Regions from separate parts of the Pantoea sp. LS15 genome, predicted to be linked through region 4. Evidence: predicted binding sites of a transcription regulator. Region 4 holds the regulator's gene; each other region holds the start of a gene.
The links. The regulator PurR, encoded in region 4, represses purine synthesis genes. The targets are predictions, from matches to a motif close to CANGCAAACGTTTGCNTG.
Positions count from the first base shown of each region.

Region 1: carA (glutamine-hydrolyzing carbamoyl-phosphate synthase small subunit) is a predicted target of PurR. The motif match lies at 3,847-3,864, and genes of this name have one in related genera.
Region 2: purM (phosphoribosylformylglycinamidine cyclo-ligase) is a predicted target of PurR. The motif match lies at 2,226-2,243, and genes of this name have one in related genera.
Region 3: glyA (serine hydroxymethyltransferase) is a predicted target of PurR. The motif match lies at 2,108-2,125, and genes of this name have one in related genera.

Region 1 is NZ_JAAVXA010000009.1:1-5,190, reverse strand. Features, by position in the region: gene carB (carbamoyl-phosphate synthase large subunit) at 1-2,461, opposite strand, end outside; gene carA (glutamine-hydrolyzing carbamoyl-phosphate synthase small subunit) at 2,480-3,628, opposite strand; gene dapB (4-hydroxy-tetrahydrodipicolinate reductase) at 4,083-4,904, opposite strand.
Region 2 is NZ_JAAVXA010000002.1:121,031-126,220, forward strand. Features, by position in the region: gene ppk1 (polyphosphate kinase 1) at 1-285, opposite strand, end outside; gene purN (phosphoribosylglycinamide formyltransferase) at 490-1,131, opposite strand; gene purM (phosphoribosylformylglycinamidine cyclo-ligase) at 1,128-2,165, opposite strand; gene HED65_RS04005 (6-phospho-beta-glucosidase) at 2,432-3,862, shown strand; gene upp (uracil phosphoribosyltransferase) at 4,080-4,706, shown strand; gene uraA (uracil permease) at 4,790-5,190, shown strand, end outside.
Region 3 is NZ_JAAVXA010000002.1:45,209-50,398, forward strand. Features, by position in the region: gene cadC (lysine decarboxylation/transport transcriptional activator CadC) at 1-599, opposite strand, end outside; gene hmpA (NO-inducible flavohemoprotein) at 747-1,937, opposite strand; gene glyA (serine hydroxymethyltransferase) at 2,242-3,495, shown strand; gene HED65_RS03685 (DoxX family protein) at 3,550-3,972, opposite strand; gene HED65_RS03690 (3-phenylpropionate MFS transporter) at 4,146-5,190, shown strand, end outside.
Region 4 is NZ_JAAVXA010000012.1:82,795-87,984, reverse strand. Features, by position in the region: gene sodB (superoxide dismutase [Fe]) at 1-178, shown strand, start outside; gene HED65_RS16955 (MFS transporter) at 217-1,383, opposite strand; gene cydH (cytochrome bd-I oxidase subunit CydH) at 1,547-1,636, opposite strand; gene purR (HTH-type transcriptional repressor PurR) at 1,934-2,959, shown strand; gene punR (DNA-binding transcriptional activator PunR) at 2,977-3,888, opposite strand; gene punC (purine nucleoside transporter PunC) at 4,003-5,190, shown strand, end outside.

The DNA of each region.
Region 1 (5,190 bases), on a different contig from region 4:
GCAGCTCGAAGGCCAGCTTCTGTACCTGCTGGCGCATTACATCCTGAATCTCCTGGCTCAGGGTGTACGCTGGCAGAGAACAGGCGGAGTCACCAGAGTGAACGCCAGCCTGCTCGATATGCTCCATGATGCCGCCAATCAGCACCATTTCGCCGTCGCAGATAGCGTCAACGTCCACTTCTACAGCATCGTCCAGGAAGCGGTCGAGCAGCACTGGCGCATCGTTAGAGACGCTTACCGCAGTCTGGAAGTAGCGACGCAGGTCAGCTTCGTCATAAACGATTTCCATCGCGCGGCCGCCCAGTACGTAGGAAGGACGCACCACCAGTGGGTAGCCAATCTCTTTCGCCTTCTCAACGGCCTGTTCAATCGCAGTTACAGTGGCGTTTGCCGGCTGTTTCAGTTTCAGACGGTCAACCGCCTGCTGGAAACGCTCACGGTCTTCGGCACGGTCAATCGCATCCGGGCTGGTACCGATAACCGGTACACCTGCTGCTTCCAGCGCGCGCGCCAGCTTCAGCGGGGTCTGGCCGCCGTACTGCACGATAACGCCTTTTGGCTTCTCGATACGCACGATTTCCAGCACGTCTTCCAGTGTTACCGGCTCAAAGTACAGACGGTCAGAGGTGTCGTAGTCAGTCGATACGGTTTCCGGGTTACAGTTAACCATAATGGTTTCGTAACCGTCTTCACGCAGCGCCAGAGAAGCGTGAACGCAGCAGTAATCGAACTCGATGCCCTGGCCGATACGGTTTGGGCCACCGCCCAGTACCATAATTTTGTCGCGGTCGACTGACGGGTTCGCTTCGCACTCATCTTCATACGTGGAGTACATGTACGCAGTATCGGTAGAGAATTCTGCCGCACAGGTGTCGACACGCTTGTAAACCGGGTGCAGGTTGAACTGGTCACGCAGCTTACGGATTTCCGCTTCGCGCACGCCCGCCAGCTTAGCCAGACGCGCATCGGCGAAGCCTTTACGCTTCAGCACGCGCAGGAAGTCAGCGTCCAGACCGTTGATGCCCAGATCCGCCACTTTCTCTTCCAGACGCACCAGCTCTTCAATCTGCACCAGGAACCAGCGGTCGATGTTGGTCAGGTTGAAGACGCCGTCCACAGACAGGCCTGCGCGGAAAGCATCGGCGATATACCAGATACGCTCTGCGCCCGCGTCTTTCAGCTCGCGGCGAATTTTTGTCAGTGCTTCCGGGTCGTCCAGGCTCACTTTCGGGTCAAAGCCGGTCGCGCCCACTTCCAGGCCACGCAGTGCTTTCTGCAGGGATTCCTGCTGGGTGCGGCCAATCGCCATCACTTCACCGACTGATTTCATCTGAGTGGTCAGACGGTCGTTCGCGCCGGCGAATTTCTCGAAGTTGAAGCGAGGAATTTTCGTCACAACGTAGTCGATAGACGGTTCGAAGGACGCAGGGGTGCGGCCGCCGGTGATGTCGTTCATCAGCTCGTCGAGGGTGTAACCCACCGCCAGTTTCGCCGCTACTTTCGCAATCGGGAAGCCGGTGGCTTTAGAAGCCAACGCCGAGGAACGGGATACACGCGGGTTCATTTCGATAACAATCAGGCGGCCGGTTTTCGGGTTCACCGAGAACTGCACGTTAGAACCACCGGTTTCCACGCCGATTTCACGCAGTACCGCCATCGAGGCGTTACGCATGATTTGATACTCTTTGTCGGTCAGGGTCTGGGCAGGCGCCACGGTGATGGAGTCACCGGTGTGGATACCCATCGCATCGAAGTTTTCGATGGAGCAGACGATGATGCAGTTGTCGTTTTTATCACGCACCACTTCCATCTCGTACTCTTTCCAGCCAATCAGCGATTCATCAATCAGCAACTCTTTGGTTGGGGAAAGGTCCAGACCGCGTTCGCAAATCTCTTCGAACTCTTCACGGTTGTACGCGATACCGCCGCCGGTGCCGCCCATGGTGAAGGAAGGACGAATGATACACGGATAACCCACGTCGGCCGCCACGGCCAGCGCTTCTTCCATGTTGTGTGCAATACCGGAACGCGCGGTGTCGAGGCCGATTTTTTTCATCGCCACGTCGAAGCGACGACGGTCTTCTGCTTTATCAATCGCGTCGGCGGTCGCACCAATCATGGTTACGCCGAACTCGGCAAGCACACCCTGACGCTCCAGCTCCAGCGCACAGTTCAGCGCCGTCTGGCCGCCCATAGTTGGCAGCACCGCGTCCGGACGCTCTTTCTCGATGATTTTACGCACCACTTCCCAGTGAATCGGCTCGATGTAAGTTGCATCAGCCATTTCCGGGTCGGTCATGATGGTTGCCGGGTTAGAGTTCACCAGAATGACGCGGTAGCCCTCTTCACGCAGGGCTTTACACGCCTGCGCACCGGAGTAGTCAAATTCGCAGGCCTGGCCGATCACGATCGGGCCAGCACCAAGGATCAGGATGCTTTTTATGTCTGTACGTTTTGGCATTGTCTTCTCAGCTCCTGATTATTTAGCGGTCTTACGGTATTGCTCGATAAGTTCGATGAAGTGATCGAACAGCGGCGCGGCATCGTGCGGGCCCGGGCTGGCTTCCGGGTGGCCCTGGAAGCTGAATGCAGGCTTATCGGTACGGTGGATACCCTGCAGGGTGCCATCGAACAGTGATTTATGCGTCACTCGCAGGTTAGACGGCATTGACGCTTCATCGACAGCAAAACCGTGGTTCTGCGCGGTGATCATCACCGTGTTGTTGTCGATATCTTTCACCGGGTGGTTACCACCGTGGTGACCGAATTTCATCTTAACGGTGTTCGCACCGCTCGCCAGCGCCAACAGCTGATGTCCGAGGCAGATACCGAAGACCGGGATATCGGTTTCCAGGAAAGATTTAATGGCGTTGATAGCGTAATCGCACGGAGCCGGGTCACCCGGGCCGTTCGAGAGGAAGATACCGTCCGGGTTCATCTTCAGAACCTCTTCCGCAGAGGTTTGTGCAGGCACGACGGTCAGACGGCAACCGCGGTCAACCAGCATGCGCAGGATATTGCGCTTGGCGCCGAAATCGTAGGCCACCACGTGGAACGGCAGCTCGCTCTCTTTTTTCGCTTCCGGCAGGTCGCCTTCCAGCGTCCAGCTACCCTGCGTCCAGCTGTAGGCTTCAGCGGTAGTCACTTCTTTCGCCAGGTCCATGCCGTTCAGGCCCGGGAAGGCTTTCGCTTTTTCCAGCGCCAGGGCCGCATCCAGGTTATCACCTGCAATGATGCAGCCGTTTTGTGCACCTTTCTCGCGCAGCAGACGCGTTAACTTACGGGTATCAATATCGGCAATCGCCACAATGTTATGGCGCTTCAGGTAAGAAGAGAGGTCTTCGGTATTGCGGAAGTTGCTGGCAATCAGCGGCAGGTCACGAATGACCAGACCTTGCGCATGTACCTGAGAGGATTCTTCGTCAGCCGCATTGGTGCCGACATTGCCAATATGAGGATAAGTAAGAGTAACGATTTGGCGAGAATAGGAAGGATCAGTGAGGATTTCTTGATAACCGGTCATTGAAGTATTGAAAACGACTTCCCCAACCGCCGAACCTGTTGCCCCTATGGCCCGACCGATAAACTGGGTTCCGTCTTCCAGAACCAATAGCGCTGACTTAATCAAAACACCCTCCAGAGAATATTCACTCACTTTATTTGCATATTAATGCATAACCATGTCATGGATCAATGCAAATGTGTTGCCAGCGGATTTTTGGCAAACGGCGGCATTCTGGAGATTTGGTGGGTAAAAGTCAACTTAAAACGGATATTTTGTTTGTTCTTTTGCAAGCCTGGTGCGCAGAAGATAGCTTAACCGACAAAAAGATCAGGTAAATCACCACGGAAAACGCTTGCGCGACAAGTTTAATGATAAATCTGGCAAGGGAGTAATAAAAAGTAGACCAGATGGTCAAAATTTACATTTTAGCAACGAAAAAATAGAGCAATAGACTTACTTTTAAAAGTAATAAGCGAAATAAATGGCGAAATAAGAAAAATAAAAGGGCAATAAATTATTGCCCTATGCAATCAAGTAATTACGACTGCAATAACCACATCACGATGGGTAATAAACCTTACAAATTGTTAAGATCCAGCACATCTCGCATATCAAAAAGACCATTTTCCTTGCCTTTTAACCACAAAGCAGAACGTACGGCACCATTTGCAAATGTCATACGGCTGGAGGCTTTATGCGTAATTTCAACACGCTCGCCAATATCGGCGAACATCGCGGTATGTTCGCCGACGATGTCACCCGCTCGCACGGTTGCGAAGCCAATGGTTCCCGGCACGCGTTCGCCGGTGTAACCTTCGCGGGTATAGACCGCGCAATCTTTTAAATCTTTATCAAGTGCATGAGCAATCGCTTCGCCCATTGCCAGCGCCGTACCTGATGGCGCATCAACTTTGTAACGGTGGTGCGCTTCAACAATCTCAATGTCGGTATAGTTGCCCATCACCTTCGCCGCTTTCTCCAGCAGCTTGAGCATGACGTTTACGCCCACACTAAAGTTCGCAGCAAAAACAATCGCAATTTCTTTTGATGCGTCCTGAATAGCCTGCTTACCTGCGTCGTCAAAACCGGTAGTACCGATGACCATTCCCTTGCCGTGCTCGCGGCAAAACGCCAGATGCGTCAGCGTCCCTTCCGGACGGGTAAAGTCGATGAATACATCGAAGTCATCTTTAACCGCGTCAAGACTGCTCTGGACGGTAACGCCCGTCTTTCCCGCACCTGCCAGCTCACCTGCGTCGGCACCAAGAAGTGAGGAACCTTCACGCTCCAGGGCCGCACCCAGCGCCACACCATCCATCTGTAGCGCCGCCTGAATCAGCTGACGGCCCATACGTCCACCCGCGCCCGCAATCGCGACACGGATCTGTGCATCATGCATAGTTATTCTCTTACGTTAAAATGATGTAAACCGTTTTCAGATTAACCAGCCTTGCTCTGTGCTGCCAACTGAAAACACCAATAATTAGAATTTAACGTGAAACCGACTTAAATATCAGTAAAAGACATGATTTTGTCGTCACGATAATGTACGGGGCAAAATAAATATCCTCCGGCATAGCCGGAGGTTTTTCATATGCGCCTGTAAGGCTTTGTTACCAGCCGCGCCCTACCAGGCGCATCGCAATCTGACATTTGCATCTATGGATTACTTACGGCCCGTAAAC
Region 2 (5,190 bases), on a different contig from region 4:
ATACAGGCCGTCAAATTCCTGATCGGCTTTCAACACGCGGGACTGGATTTTGCCCAGCAGATGGCGCGAGTGAGAGTTTAGGCCCTGTTCTTCGCTGATGATGATTCGCCGTTTCAGTTCGGCAAAACGAACCTTGTAGAACTCATCCAGGTTGTTGGAGTAAATACCCAAAAAACGCATGCGCTCGATCAGCGGGTTACTTTTGTCAGCCGCTTCCTGGAGTACACGTTCGTTGAATGCTAACCAGCTTAGCTCTTTCTCGATATATAACTTTTCCTGACCCATTACAGCTCACACTCCAGTTCAATCACAGGACGTGGTAAATCCGTCTCGTCCTTATTATGGCGAGCATTTCCACGATATGTCCAACAGTGCCAGAAAAGTATGACAGTTATTTTTTTTGTTGGGGATTTTAGAGGGTTGGAGAAGGGAATATCGGGTAATGCAATTTGTAAGTCGGGTAGGCGTAGCGCCACCCGACATAACACACTACTCTTCGGCCGCATAACCCTGCGGGGGTAACTTCACGCCGTCGAGCCAGGCAGCGCCGTCGCGCATCTCCAGACGCCCGTCGACAAACCAGCTTACCACCAGCGGATAAATGGCATGTTCCTGGACCTGTACGCGTTCGGTCACGTCTTCTTCGTTATCACCTTCAAAGACCGGCACTTTCGCCTGCAGGATCACCGGGCCACCATCCAGTTCGTCGGTAACGAAATGCACGGAGGTACCATGCTCTTCATCGCCGTTTTCCAGAACCTGACGATGGGTGTGCAGACCAGGATACTTCGGTAGCAGAGAAGGGTGGATATTCAGCAGACGTCCGGCATAGTGCTCAACAAAAGCCGGGCTCAGGATACGCATATACCCCGCCAGCACTACGACATCAGGCGCGTAGGCATCTATTTCCTGAACCAGCTCGCGGTCAAAGGCTTCACGCCCGGCGAACTGGCTGGCTTCCAGCGCGTGCGCGGGAATACTTGCTTCCCGGGCGCGCTCAAGGCCGAACGCGTCGGCCTTGTTGCTGAATACTGCCCGAATGGTGCCATTGATCTTCTTCTGTTTGCAGGCGTCAATTATTGCCTGCAAATTGCTTCCGTTACCGGAAATGAGCACCACGATGTTTTTCATTCAATGACCACACGTTGTTCGGAATCGGAAGCTTTAATAGTACCGATTTTCCACGTGTTTTCACCTTTCTCTGTCAGCAGTTTAACCGCTTTATCTGCTTCGCTTGCCGGCAGGGCGATAATCATGCCCACGCCGCAGTTAAAGGTGCGGTACATTTCGTGAGAGCTGACGTTGCCTGCAGTCTGCAGCCAGTTAAAGACGGCCGGCCACTGCCATGAAGATTCGTCAATGACTGCCTGGGTGTTGTCCGGCAGAACGCGCGGGATATTTTCCCAGAAGCCGCCACCGGTCAGGTGGGCAATCGCATGAACGTCAACGTTCTCGATCAGTTCCAGCACGTTTTTCACGTAAATGCGGGTTGGAGCCAGCAGGTGATCGGCAAGCGGTTTGCCATCCAGTTCAGTGGTCTGTGGGTCGCAACCGCTGACTTCGAGGATTTTACGTACCAGAGAGTAGCCGTTAGAGTGCGGGCCGCTGGAAGCCAGTGCGATCAGGACATCACCATCAGCCACTTTGCTGCCGTCGATAATTTCTGATTTTTCTACCACGCCGACGCAGAAACCAGCGACGTCATAATCTTCGCCGTGGTACATGCCTGGCATTTCTGCGGTTTCACCGCCGACCAGTGCACAGCCTGACTGCAGACACCCTTCGGCAATACCGTTAATCACGCTGGCTGCGGTATCAACGTCCAGTTTCCCGGTTGCGTAATAATCGAGGAAGAACAGCGGTTCAGCACCCTGAACGACCAGGTCGTTCACACACATCGCGACCAGATCGATACCGATCGTGTCATGACGTTTTAAATCCATCGCCAGGCGCAGTTTTGTACCTACACCATCAGTACCCGAGACCAGAACAGGTTCACGATATTTTTGCGGCAGCGCGCACAGTGCGCCGAATCCACCCAGACCACCCATCACTTCCGGGCGGCGGGTTTTTTTCACCACACCTTTGATTCGGTCAACCAGCGCATTACCTGCGTCAATATCAACACCGGCATCTTTGTAGCTGAGAGAAGTTTTGTTGGTCACGGCTCAAGTCCCCACGCGATTGCATAGCTAGTAAGAAAAATCGGCGCAATTCTAACAGTCCAGGCAAACGTTTGCGAGCCTATTCTCGGTGAGACGATTTTTTTTTCTGTGCGGCCTGCCAATGTGTCCAAACTTGAGTCTGTTCACGAAAATGAAACCGGTTTCGGTTTTCTCCTTGCAACAGGAATCACCTTTGCACATCATTCAACTGAAACCGGTTTCTGTATTTGTTTTTGCAGAAAATAACGCAGAATGAGGGAAAGAGAATGTCAGGATTTAAAGAAGGTTTTCTGTGGGGTGGTGCGGTTGCGGCGCATCAACTGGAAGGGGGCTGGAAAGAGGGTGGAAAAGGCGTTAGCGTTGCCGATGTCATGACTGCGGGCGCGCACGGCGTGCCGCGTGAAATCACCCAGGGCGTCTTGCCGGGGAAAAATTACCCTAACCACGAAGCCATCGACTTCTATCACCGCTATAAAGAGGACATCAAACTCTTTGCTGAATTAGGGTTCAAATGCTTCCGCACCTCGATTGCATGGACGCGGATCTTCCCGAAAGGGGATGAGCTGGAGCCTAACGAAGCTGGCCTGAAATTCTATGACGATCTGTTCGACGAGTGCCTGAAGCATGGCATCGAGCCGGTCATCACGCTCTCGCACTTCGAGATGCCGTTCCATCTGGTCACCGAATACGGCGGCTGGCGTAACCGTAAACTGATCGATTTCTTTGTCCGTTTCTCAAAAGTAGTTTTCCAGCGCTATCAACACAAAGTGAAGTACTGGATGACCTTTAACGAGATCAACAACCAGGCGAACTTCCACGAAGACTTTGCGCCGTTTACCAACTCCGGGTTGAAGTATGAGTCGGGCGAAGACCGTGAGCCGGTGATGTTCCAGGCCGCGCACTATGAGCTGGTGGCCAGTGCACTGGCGGTAAAAGCGGGGCGTGAGATTAACCCGTCGCTGCAAATCGGCTGCATGATTGCCATGTGCCCGATTTATCCGCTGACCTGTGCCCCGGACGACATGATGATGGCGATGAACGCCATGCATCGTCGCTACTGGTTCACAGACGTTCACGTACGCGGCAAGTATCCACAGCACCTGCTCAACTACTTTGAGCGTCGTGGCTTTGCGCTGGATATAACCGAAGAAGATAAAGCCGCACTGAAGCAGGGCTGTGTGGATTACATCGGTTTCAGCTATTACATGTCCTTCGCCACGCAGGCGACAGCGGATAACCCGCAGCTGGATTATGACGAGAGCAAGAGCCTGGTCTCCAACCCATATGTGCAGAAATCCGACTGGGGCTGGCAGATCGATCCGGTGGGGCTGCGCTATTCCCTGAACTGGTTCTGGGATCACTACCAGTTGCCGCTGTTCATCGTTGAGAACGGTTTTGGGGCTATTGATGTGCAGGAGAGCGACGGTACGGTGAACGACCAGTACCGCATTGACTACCTGGCAGCACACATCCGTGAAATGAAAAAAGCGGTGGTTGAGGATGGTGTTGATCTGATGGGGTATACCCCGTGGGGTTGTATCGACCTCGTTTCTGCGGGTACGGGCGAAATGAAAAAACGCTATGGCTTTATCTTTGTCGATAAAGATAACGAAGGCAATGGCACGCTGAACCGCAGTAAGAAAAAGTCGTTCGACTGGTATAAGCAGGTGATTGCGAGCAACGGCGATAACCTGTAATTGTCGGGTGGCGCTAGCGCTTACCCGACCTACACTACACGTAGGCCCGCGTAAGCGCAGCGCCACCGGGCAGAACCCCGCACTCAAGCCGGAGCCCAGCCTCCGGTTTTTTTGTTTTTGCTTGATGTACGTCAAGCTAGATGGGTATGGCCTAATCCGAAAAAAGCGGTATAATCCCGCGATTTTTTTGCGGATGCCACCTCAGAGGAGAAAGAGAATGAAGATTGTGGAAGTGAAACACCCACTCGTTAAACACAAGTTGGGCCTGATGCGTGAGCATGACATCAGCACGAAGCGTTTTCGCGAACTGGCTTCTGAAGTGGGCAGCCTGCTGACCTACGAAGCAACCTCTGATCTGGAAACGGAAAAAGTCACCATCGAAGGCTGGAACGGCCCGGTGCAGGTTGAACAGATCAAAGGTAAGAAAATTACCGTTGTGCCTATTCTGCGTGCCGGTCTTGGCATGATGGAAGGTGTGCTGGAGCACGTGCCAAGCGCGCGTATCAGCGTCGTCGGTATCTACCGTAATGAAGAGACGCTGGAGCCAGTTCCTTACTTCCAGAAGCTGGTGTCTAACATCGACGAGCGTATGGCGCTGGTAGTTGACCCAATGCTGGCAACCGGCGGTTCTATGATTGCCACCATTGACCTGCTGAAAAAAGCGGGCTGCAGCAGCATTAAAGTGCTGGTGCTGGTTGCGGCGCCGGAAGGTATCGCGGCGCTGGAAAAAGCGCACCCGGACGTTGAGCTGTATACCGCATCTATCGACCAGGGGCTGAATGAGCACGGGTACATCATCCCGGGGCTTGGCGATGCCGGCGATAAGATTTTTGGTACTAAGTAATCGAATAACGATAAATAAGCCGACTTTGATAGTCGGCTTTTTTTTGAATAAAACACCAACAATACTACTCAGAGGAAAACACTATGACGCGCCGTGCTATCGGGGTGAGTGAAAGACCGCCGCTTTTACAGACTATCCCGCTTAGTTTGCAGCACCTGTTCGCTATGTTTGGCGCAACCGTGCTGGTGCCAATCCTGTTTCACATTAACCCGGCTACCGTACTGCTGTTCAACGGTATCGGGACGCTGTTGTACCTCTTTATCTGTAAAGGCAAAATCCCGGCGTATCTGGGGTCGAGCTTTGCCTTTATTTCGCCAGTCCTGTTGCTGCTGCCGTTGGGGTACGAAGTGGCGCTGGGCGGCTTTATCATGTGTGGCGTGTTGTTCTGCGTAGTGTCCTTCATTGTGAAGAAAGCCGGTACTGGCTGGCTGGACGTGATGTTCCCGCCTGCTGCGATGGGCGCAATCGTTGCCGTTATCGGTCT
Region 3 (5,190 bases), on a different contig from region 4:
CGTGGATTGAGTAGCAGACGTGTTTTGGTCACCGGTGGGTGAGAATTGATAAGCGACATTATAACCAGCGCAATCAACGCGCCAAGTGACAACAGAAAGAGTAGCCAGGTCCAGAAGGAGGCGACACGATTTCGCCGGTCGACTTTTTTCCGCGCCTGTCTGAATAATGAGGGAGCGGACGCTGTTACCGGTTCAGGCAGCGTGTTGACCTGCCCGGCAGGTGTCGTTTCTGGTGAGGTTATGAGAGTGGATGGCCCACTGTCGGCGCTTTCTTCAGTCATCCAGACCACCGGCGCGGTGAGCTTGTAGCCCCTCTTTGGCACAGTGGTGATGTATTCTGGACTCTGTTCATCACCGTCTTTCAGCCATTTACGGAGTTCTGAAATGCTCTGGGTAACCACATGACTGGTGACAATATTGCGCATCCAGATGTTATCAATGATTTCATCCCGGCTCAGGACTTCATCAGGATGACTGGCGAAATACACCAAAAGATCAATTAAGCGTGGTTCAAGCGTCAGTTGGCGACCTTGCCGACTAATTTGATTTATGGACGGCGTAACTCGCCACTCGCCAACGCGTACAACAGGTTGTTGCATAAAAAAGCGTCCCCAAGCGGAAAAGGGAAAAGAAAAATCATAACATGAATGACAAACTCATTATTGATAAGCCACAAGACTCAATGTTGAAGATGAAAGAAAAAAAGGATGCCGCTAAATACAGCATCCTGAGAGGAATTGGTCGGTTTACAGCACTTTATGAGGCCCGAAACACTCGTAATGAATGTTTTCAGATTTGATCCCCAGCGTAACTAGCTGTCTGGCGGCAAACTGCATAAAAGCGACTGGGCCGCAGAGCCAGAATTGCATCTCTGGATTGCTGAACAGGCTCTCGTGTTTACTCAAATCCATCAAGCCCTCGCTGTCGAATCGTGCATTCTGACGGTCATCTTCATCAGGCTGGCGATACCAGGTATGCGCGGTAAAGCGTGGCAGGGTCGCCCCCAGCGTTTTTACTTCATCCGAAAAGGCATGCACATCACCGTTCTCGGCGGCGTGGAACCAGTTTACCTGTGCGGTGTGGTTTGCTTTCGCCAGTGTATCGAGCATCGCCAGCATTGGCGTTTGGCCGACACCCGCAGAGATCAGTGTGACCGGGGTATGCGTTTCAACGGCCATAAAGAAATCACCAGCAGGTGCGGCCAGATGTACCACGTCACCCACGCTGGCTTCGTTGTGCAACCAGTTTGAAACCTGACCGCCTTCTTCACGTTTCACTGCGATACGGTAACGTTTACCGTCAGGTTTGCGGGTCAGGGAGTACTGGCGAATTTCCTGATGCGGGAAACCTTCAGGTTTCAGCCAGACGCCAAGGTACTGTCCTGGCTGATAATCCGCTACCGGCTGACCATCAACCGGCTCAAATTCAAAGCTGGTAATAAGCTGGCTGCGCGGCGTTTTCTCAACGATACGGAACGCGCGCGTACCTTCCCAGCCACCGTTCTTACTGGCGTTTTCGCTGTAGATTTGCGCTTCACGGTTGATGAATACGTTTGCCAGCACGCCGTAGGCTTTACCCCACGCGTCCAGTACCTCCTGACCCGGACTGAACATTTCGTCCAGGGTCGCTAACAGATGGCCGCCAACGATGTTGTACTGCTCCGGTTTGATCTGGAAGCTGGTATGTTTCTGCGCGATTTTTTCCACCGCAGGCAGCAGCGCTGCCAGGTTTTCAATATTGCTGGCATAAGCCGCGATAGCATTGAACAGGGCTTCGCGCTGATCGCCGTTACGCTGGTTGCTCATGTTGAAAATCTCTTTGAGCTCCGGGTTGTGCGTGAACATACGATCGTAGAAATGGGCAGTGAGTTTAGGGCCGGTTTCTACCAGCAGGGGAATAGTGGCTTTTACAGTAGCGATGGTTTGAGCGTCGAGCATGAGCGCGTCCTTTTGATGATACTTTAATGATGTATTTTAAATGCATCTTATAAAAAATACCCCTGCGTTGTAAATGGTTCTTTGCAACATGAAAAATATGCATCACAAACCTGAAAAGAAATCGGTTGAAAATGTTGAGAGCTTTATTCCTCAAACCCTTGCGTGGCGTGAAGGAAAACGTTTGCGTAAAATCGTTTGTCAAGACCTGTTATCACAGAACTATTCAGTTATACTGTTGCCCGTCGTCCAACAGGACTGCCTTTTCAGGCCAAAATTTACTTGTTAGCTGAGTCAGGAGATGCGGATGTTAAAGCGTGAAATGAACATTGCCGATTATGATGCCGAACTGTGGCAGGCTATGGAGCAGGAAAAAGTACGTCAGGAAGAGCACATCGAACTGATCGCCTCCGAAAACTACACCAGCCCGCGCGTAATGCAGGCACAGGGCTCTCAGCTGACCAACAAATATGCTGAAGGTTATCCGGGTAAGCGTTACTACGGTGGTTGCGAGTACGTTGATATCGTTGAGCAACTGGCTATTGACCGTGCGAAAGAACTCTTTGGCGCTGACTACGCTAACGTGCAGCCGCACTCTGGCTCTCAGGCTAACTTCGCGGTCTACACCGCGCTGCTGCAACCGGGTGATACCGTTCTGGGTATGAACCTGGCGCAGGGCGGCCACCTGACTCACGGCTCCCCGGTTAACTTCTCCGGCAAACTGTACAACATCATTCCTTACGGTATTGATGAGTCCGGTAAAATTGACTACGAAGACATGGCGAAGCAGGCGCAGACCCATAAACCGAAAATGATCATCGGCGGTTTCTCTGCTTACTCCGGAATCGTTGACTGGGCAAAAATGCGTGAAATCGCAGACAGCATCGGTGCTTACCTGTTCGTAGACATGGCGCACGTTGCGGGTCTGATTGCCGCAGGCGTTTACCCGAACCCGGTTCCTCACGCTCACGTTGTGACCACCACCACCCACAAAACTCTGGCGGGTCCTCGCGGTGGCCTGATCCTGGCGAAAGGCGGTGATGAAGAGTTGTACAAAAAACTGAACTCTGCTGTGTTCCCAAGCGCGCAGGGCGGCCCTCTGATGCACGTTATCGCGGCGAAAGCGGTGGCGCTGAAAGAAGCGATGGAGCCAGAGTTCAAGGTTTACCAGCAGCAGGTTGCCAAAAACGCCAAAGCGATGGTGGAAGTGTTCCTGAACCGTGGCTACAAAGTGGTCTCCGGTGGTACTGAAAACCACCTGTTCCTGCTGGATCTGGTTGATAAAAACCTGACCGGTAAAGAAGCTGACGCTGCCCTGGGCCGCGCCAACATCACCGTGAACAAAAACAGCGTACCAAACGATCCGAAGAGCCCGTTTGTGACCTCCGGTATCCGTATCGGTTCACCAGCAGTGACTCGCCGTGGCTTTAAAGAAGCGGAAGTAAAAGAGCTGGCTGGCTGGATGTGTGACGTTCTGGACAATATCAATGACGAAGCGGTTATCGAGCGCGTTAAAGGTAAAGTTCTGGATATCTGCGCACGCTTCCCGGTATACGCATAATTCCTCTGCTTTGCAGAAATAAAAAAGGCCGCGCTTGCGGCCTTTTTTTATGGCTCAACGTCGGTCAAGGGAAATGGCACCAGGCCCGACTATCGCCAGCAGAATAAAGGCACCAGCAATACTGACATTCTTGTAGAAGTTAATCATATTCGGTATGACCGCATCACCGGTCATATCCCAGTAGTGATGGCCTATTACCGCGGTTCCCAGCGTGTAGAACACAAACAGGACGGCGAGAGGACGGGTGAAAAAACCCAGCACGATCAGAATAGCGGCGGGTACTTCCATCACCACCGCAATAATGGCCGCCAGCATGGGCATCGGTGTACCCAGCGAGGTCATATATTGCACGGTGCCGCTAAACCCTGTGAGTTTCGGATAGCCAAAGATAATAAACAGCACGACAAGTGCGATGCGGCCAATCAACAGCAACAGGTGACGCGACTGACCGAAATCGAAATAACGAAGTGAGTTCATGGCAGAAATACCTCTGCAAGTGGAGTAATTTAAACGTAATACACATTTTCATTCCCTGCCATAAGCCAGACGACTGCACATTATGTTAATTTTTCGTTAATTTATAGCGGGCTATCGACTTGCTTAATTTTTATATTCTCGCCAGACTATGGCCTCGATTTCGGGAGGGATTCATGGTCTTGCATTCCACGCGCTGGCTGGCGCTCAGTTATTTCACCTATTTCTTTAGCTACGGTATTTTTCTGCCTTTCTGGGGCGTCTGGCTTAAGGGTATTGGCCTGACCCCCGAGACCATCGGTATCCTGCTAGGTGCCGGGCTGGTGGCACGTTTCCTGGGTAGCCTGCTGATTGCCCCGCGCGTTAGCGATCCCTCCTTATTGATCAAGGCGTTGCGCATTCTTGCTCTGTTGACGCTGGTCTTTGTCGCCTGCTTCTGGGTCAGCCACCAGTTTGCCTGGCTGATGGTGGTGATGGTCGGCTTCAACCTGTTCTTTTCACCGCTGGTACCGCTGACGGATGCCCTGGCGAACACCTGGCAAAAGCAGATCACCATGGACTATGGCCGCGTGCGCCTGTGGGGCTCAATTGCCTTTGTGATTGGCTCTGCGCTGGTGGGTAAACTGGTCAGTCTCTATGATTACCGCGCGATCCTGGCTCTGTTGAGTATCGGGATTGCCTCGATGTTGTTGGGCATGCTGCTGCGACCGTCGGTGATGCCGCAAGGGGAGAGCCGCCATCAGGAGAGCGCAGGCTGGCCTGCCTGGCGGAGCCTGGTTGCACAAAGCTGGCGTTTTCTGGCGTGCGTGTGTCTGCTCCAGGGGGCGCATGCGGCGTATTATGGTTTCAGTGCCATCTACTGGCAGGGGGCGGGATATTCTGCATCAGCCGTTGGCTATCTGTGGTCGCTTGGGGTAGTGGCCGAAGTCGTTATTTTCGCTCTGAGCAAAAAGCTGTTCCGTCGCTTTGGCGCGCGCGACCTGCTGCTGCTTTCCGCCCTGTGCGGTGTAGTGCGGTGGGGCATCATGGGCTGGACGACAGAACTCCCGTGGCTGATTGTGGCGCAAATTCTCCACTGCGGTACCTTCACCGTGTGCCATCTGGCGGCGATGCGCTATATCTCGGCGCGCGAGGGTGGGGACGTGATTCGTCTGCAGGCGGTTTATTCCGCAGTTGCGATGGGCGGCAGTATTGCGATCATGACGGTTTTCGCCGGTTTTC
Region 4 (5,190 bases):
TATCGTTTCCACCTCTAATGCGGGTACCCCACTGACCACCAGCGCTAAGCCGCTGATGACCGTGGACGTTTGGGAACACGCTTACTACATTGATTACCGTAACGCGCGTCCGAACTACCTGGAGCACTTCTGGGCACTGGTTAACTGGGAGTTTGTGGCGAAGAACTTCGCCGCATAAGAGACACGCAGAAGGGTTCGCCCTTCTGCGTTTTTTGCTTATTCAGCAGCGCAGGCTGTTTCTGGCTGCTTACGACCGGACATCATCACTAACAGCAGACCGAGCGCGGCAATAATCGCCCCCATAACCGGCACAAAACTGTATCCCAGCCCTCCAGAAATAACCGCGCCACCGGCGGCTGCACCGAGCGCATTACCGAGATTGAACGCGCCAATATTCACTGAAGACGAAAGACCCGGTGCCTCATGGGCGACACGCATCACGCGCATCTGTAGCGGTGGAACCACAGCAAAGGTGGCTGCTCCCCAGACGACCATCGCAATGGCTGCTCCGAACTCATTACGTGCCAGCCACGGAATAGCAATCATGATGACAATCAGCAGGGTTAAGAAGCCCTTCAACGTCCCGCTTACGGAACGGTCGGCAAATTTCCCACCCAGATAGTTACCAATCGAGAAGCCCACGCCAATCAGCACCAGCATCGCAGTGATAAAGATCGGTGTCGCGTGAGTGATGTCGTGAAGCACGGGAGAAATGTAGGTATAGAGGGTAAACATCGCCCCTGCCCCCAACACGGTAGTCAGCAGCGCCGAGAGCACCTGCGGGCGTACCAGCACAGATAACTCTTTACGCACGTCAGGACGTTCCCCCGCACTGCCTTTCGGCAGGGAGAAGAACAGTGCCACCATCGCGATCACACCCAGCCCGGCAGTCGCCAGGAAGGACATACGCCAGCCAATCACTTCCCCCAGCCACGTCGCGGCAGGTACGCCGCCAATGTTGGCAATGGTTAGCCCCATAAACATGGTGGCCACGGCACTCGCCTGCTTGTGTTTTGGCACCACGCTTGCTGCAACAACCGACCCCAATCCAAAGAACGCGCCGTGGTTAAGGCTGGTCAGAATGCGTGACAACATCAGGGTGGTGTAGTCCGGCGAAATGGCGGAAAGCACATTGCCCAGAGTGAAAATCGCCATCAGGAAAATCAGCGCATTGCGGCGCGCGCGGTGCGAAAGCAGAAGCGTCATCAGCGGTGCCCCAACCATCACGCCAATAGCGTAGGCGCTGATTAACATCCCTGCGGCAGGGATCGAGACATCCACGCCTCTGGCAATAACTGGCAGTAAACCCATTGGGGAGAATTCAGTGGTGCCAATCCCAAAAGCGCCAATCGCCAGGGCCAGCAGGGGAAAATTGATTTTCATACGTCAACTCCGGATGCCGTGTCATGTGGTGACACAGAACAAAGAAGCGGAAAGCATGACATCAATCACAAAAAATGAGAAGTTAACAAAATAGCAAAAGATTTTTGCCAGAGAAGTAACAATCCGGGGAATCGGGAGGGAGAAGACTCTCCCTCCGCGTAAATCAGTGCAGTGCGGCCGTCAGACCCGCTGCGACAATCAAAGCCAGCACAATAACGGTGGTGAACAGCGAAAACTTCAGATCGGAACTCATCAATTTTTCTCCTTTTAATCCCCCCACGAAAAGTGAGCTTGCTCATTTTTGCACAATTTACGTCAAAAATCTTCCTGGATTTAAACGGATAACCACTTTACCTCTTCCCCTTTTCATCAAGATAGGACAAAATTCCACGCTAAATTTATTAGCGTACCGGCCATTGACCCCCTCCTGACGTCCTGTGTCGTTTTCCCGGCGTGTCGCAATTCAAAATTGCGTGATAAGGGTGAGAGAAGGCAAACGTTTACCTTCAAGTTTTTCAGGAGTTTAGGATATGGTCTGGAGTGACATTTAATGGCAACAATTAAAGATGTAGCAAAACGCGCAAACGTTTCCACTACAACCGTATCACATGTAATTAACAAGACCCGTTTTGTGGCGGAAGAGACGCGCAATGCCGTCTGGGCAGCCATCAAAGAGCTGCACTATTCGCCAAGTGCGGTTGCGCGAAGCCTCAAGGTTAATCACACCAAGTCTATTGGTTTGCTGGCGACCAGCAGTGAAGCGGCCTATTTTGCCGAGATTATTGAGGCAGTAGAAAAAAACTGCTTCCAGAAAGGCTATACCCTGATTCTGGGCAACGCGTGGAACAGCATTGAAAAACAGCGAGCTTACCTGTCGATGATGGCTCAAAAGCGTGTTGATGGTCTGCTGGTGATGTGTTCCGAGTATCCGGAATCTGTGCTGTCGATGCTGGAAGAGTATCGCCATATCCCAATGGTGGTGATGGACTGGGGTGAAGCCCGCGCGGACTTCACCGATTCCGTGATCGATAACGCCTTTGAAGGCGGTTATATGGCGGGTCGTTACCTGATTGAACGCGGTCACCGCGAGATCGGCGTGATCCCGGGTCCACTGGAGCGCAACACCGGTGCAGGTCGTCTGGCTGGGTTTATGAAAGCGATGGAAGAAGCGTTGATCACCGTGCCGGAAAACTGGATCGTGCAGGGCGACTTTGAACCGGAGTCGGGCTACCGCGCTATGCAGCAGATCGTCTCCCAGCAGCACCGTCCGACCGCCGTTTTCTGCGGGGGCGACATCATGGCAATGGGTGCCCTCTGTGCGGCCGATGAGCTGGGTCTGCGTGTACCGCAGGATATTTCTGTGATCGGGTATGACAACGTGCGTAATGCGCGCTTCTTTACGCCGGCATTAACGACCATCCACCAGCCGAAAGATTCACTGGGTGAAACCGCCTTCAATATGCTGATGGACAGGATCGTCAACAAACGTGAAGAGTCGCAGTCCATTGAAGTTCACCCGCGTCTTATTGAACGCCGCTCTGTTGCCGATGGTCCGTTCCGCGACTATCGCCGGTAATCTCTTAACGGGGCCAGTTAACCTGGCTCCCGTAACCACTCCCGGTTTAGCGTTTCGCTGTCTCCCAGATAATCCAGTAACCAGGCCATCGCAGGTGAGACATCATTTTGCTGCCAGGTGAGGCAGCAGGCCGCATCCGGGAATGGGTTCTCCAGTGTCAGTTCAACCCATTCTCCGGCATCAATTCGCGGCCGCGCAAAATGAACGGGTACCATCGCGACACACAAACCAGCACTGAGACACGTCGCCGACGATTCCCAGTCGGGGGCAACCACCCGCCGCTGGTTGTCCAGAAGCCAGGTGATACGCTTGGGTAATGAACGGGACGTATCCTCCAGTACCAGCGACGGCCAGTTGCGTAGCGTATCGTCGCTCAATGGTCCTTCCAGAGTCGCCAGCGGATGATCACTTGCCACCACGCATTTCCAGCTCAGCATTCCCATATCACGAAAAGCGTACCGACCCCCGACAGGGATCGCCTGCGTGGCACCAATGGCCATCTCCGCCCTTCCGTCCGCCAGAGCATCCCAGACACCGTTGAACACCTCCTGTGACACCCGCAATTCGACGTCAGAAAAATGACGATAGAAATCGACAATCATTTGCCGGGTACGCTCGGGTTTGACGATATTATCCACCGCGATGGAAAGATGCCCCCGCCAGCCGTTAGCGATCTGTTGACACTGTTCGCGGGTGATCTGCATTTTTTTGATAACAGAACGCCCTTCTTTCAAAAACCACGCGCCAGCGGGCGTTAATTCCACATCCCTATGTCGCCGTTCAAACAGCGGAACCGCCAGCCACTCCTCCAGCTGACGCACCGTGTAGCTGATAGCTGAAGGGACGCGGTGTAACTCCTGCGCCGCTCCACTGAAGCTGCCGTTACGCGCGACAGCATCGACTACTTCAAGAGAATAATCTGACCACATTTTCTGCCTGCAAAAAATTTGAATGCAACCACCAAATATTAGCGTTTCACAAGCCGCTTTGCACTCCCTACACTCAGCGCCAATGTATACCTGCCTCCTCAGGAGAATAAAACAATGCAACCCAGGAATGGTTTTTTAGTCTGGCTCGGCGGCTTAAGCGTGCTGGGCTTTTTGGCCACTGATATGTACCTGCCGGCTTTCGCCGCTATGCAGGAAGATTTGCAAACCCCAGCCGCGGCCATCAGCGCCAGCCTGAGTTTGTTCCTCGCCGGTTTCGCCTTCGCGCAGCTACTTTGGGGGCCGCTATCAGATCGTTTTGGCCGTAAACCGGTTCTGTTACTGGGCCTGGGCATTTTTGCCGCCAGCTGCCTGGGTATGTTATGGGTACGCGATGCGACCTGGTTGCTGGTGCTGCGCTTTGTGCAGGCCGTCGGCGTCTGTGCGGCAGCGGTGACCTGGCAGGCCCTTGTTACTGACTACTACCCAGCCAACCGCACCAACCGGATTTTCGCCACCATTATGCCGCTGGTAGGGCTTTCACCTGCCCTCGCCCCGCTCCTGGGCAGCTGGATCCTGGTGCATTTCGAGTGGCAGGCTATCTTTGCCACGTTGTTTGCCATCACACTGGTACTCATGCTGCCGGCATTCGCGCTCAAACCTGCGCATAAAAAAGAAGCGCATGCGGATGCAAAGCCCATTACCTTTACCTCGTTGCTGAGTGCCAAAGCGTATCGCGGTAATGTCCTGATTTATGCCGCCTGCTCGGCGAGCTTCTTCGCATGGCTGACCGGTTCGCCATTTATTCTGCACGATATGGGGTACAGCCCGGCGGCGATTGGCCTGAGCTACGTTCCGCAAACCATCGCATTCCTGGTGGGCGGGTACGGCTGTCGTGCGGCACTGCAGAAATGGGAAGGTCAGCAGATGCTGCCGTGGCTGCTGGTGCTGTATGCATTGAGCGTTATCGGGACATGGGCTGTTGGTTTTATCCCGGGCACCGGTCTGGTAGAAATTTTAATGCCATTCTGCGTGATGGCCGTCGTTAACGGGGCAATCTACCCTATCGTTGTGGCGCAAGCATTACGTCCGTTCCCACAGGCGACGGGTCGCGCGGCTGCGCTGCAGAACACCCTGCAGTTGGGTCTGTGCTTCCTGGCAAGTCTGGTGGTCTCTGCGCTGATTGCCACACCGCTCCTGACCACCACCACCGTGATGCTGGTGACTGTTGTGCTGGCCTTTGTGGGCTACCGTATGCAGGCTGCCGCACAGCGTGAGCTGAGTGACAGCACCCCGGTTGAAACG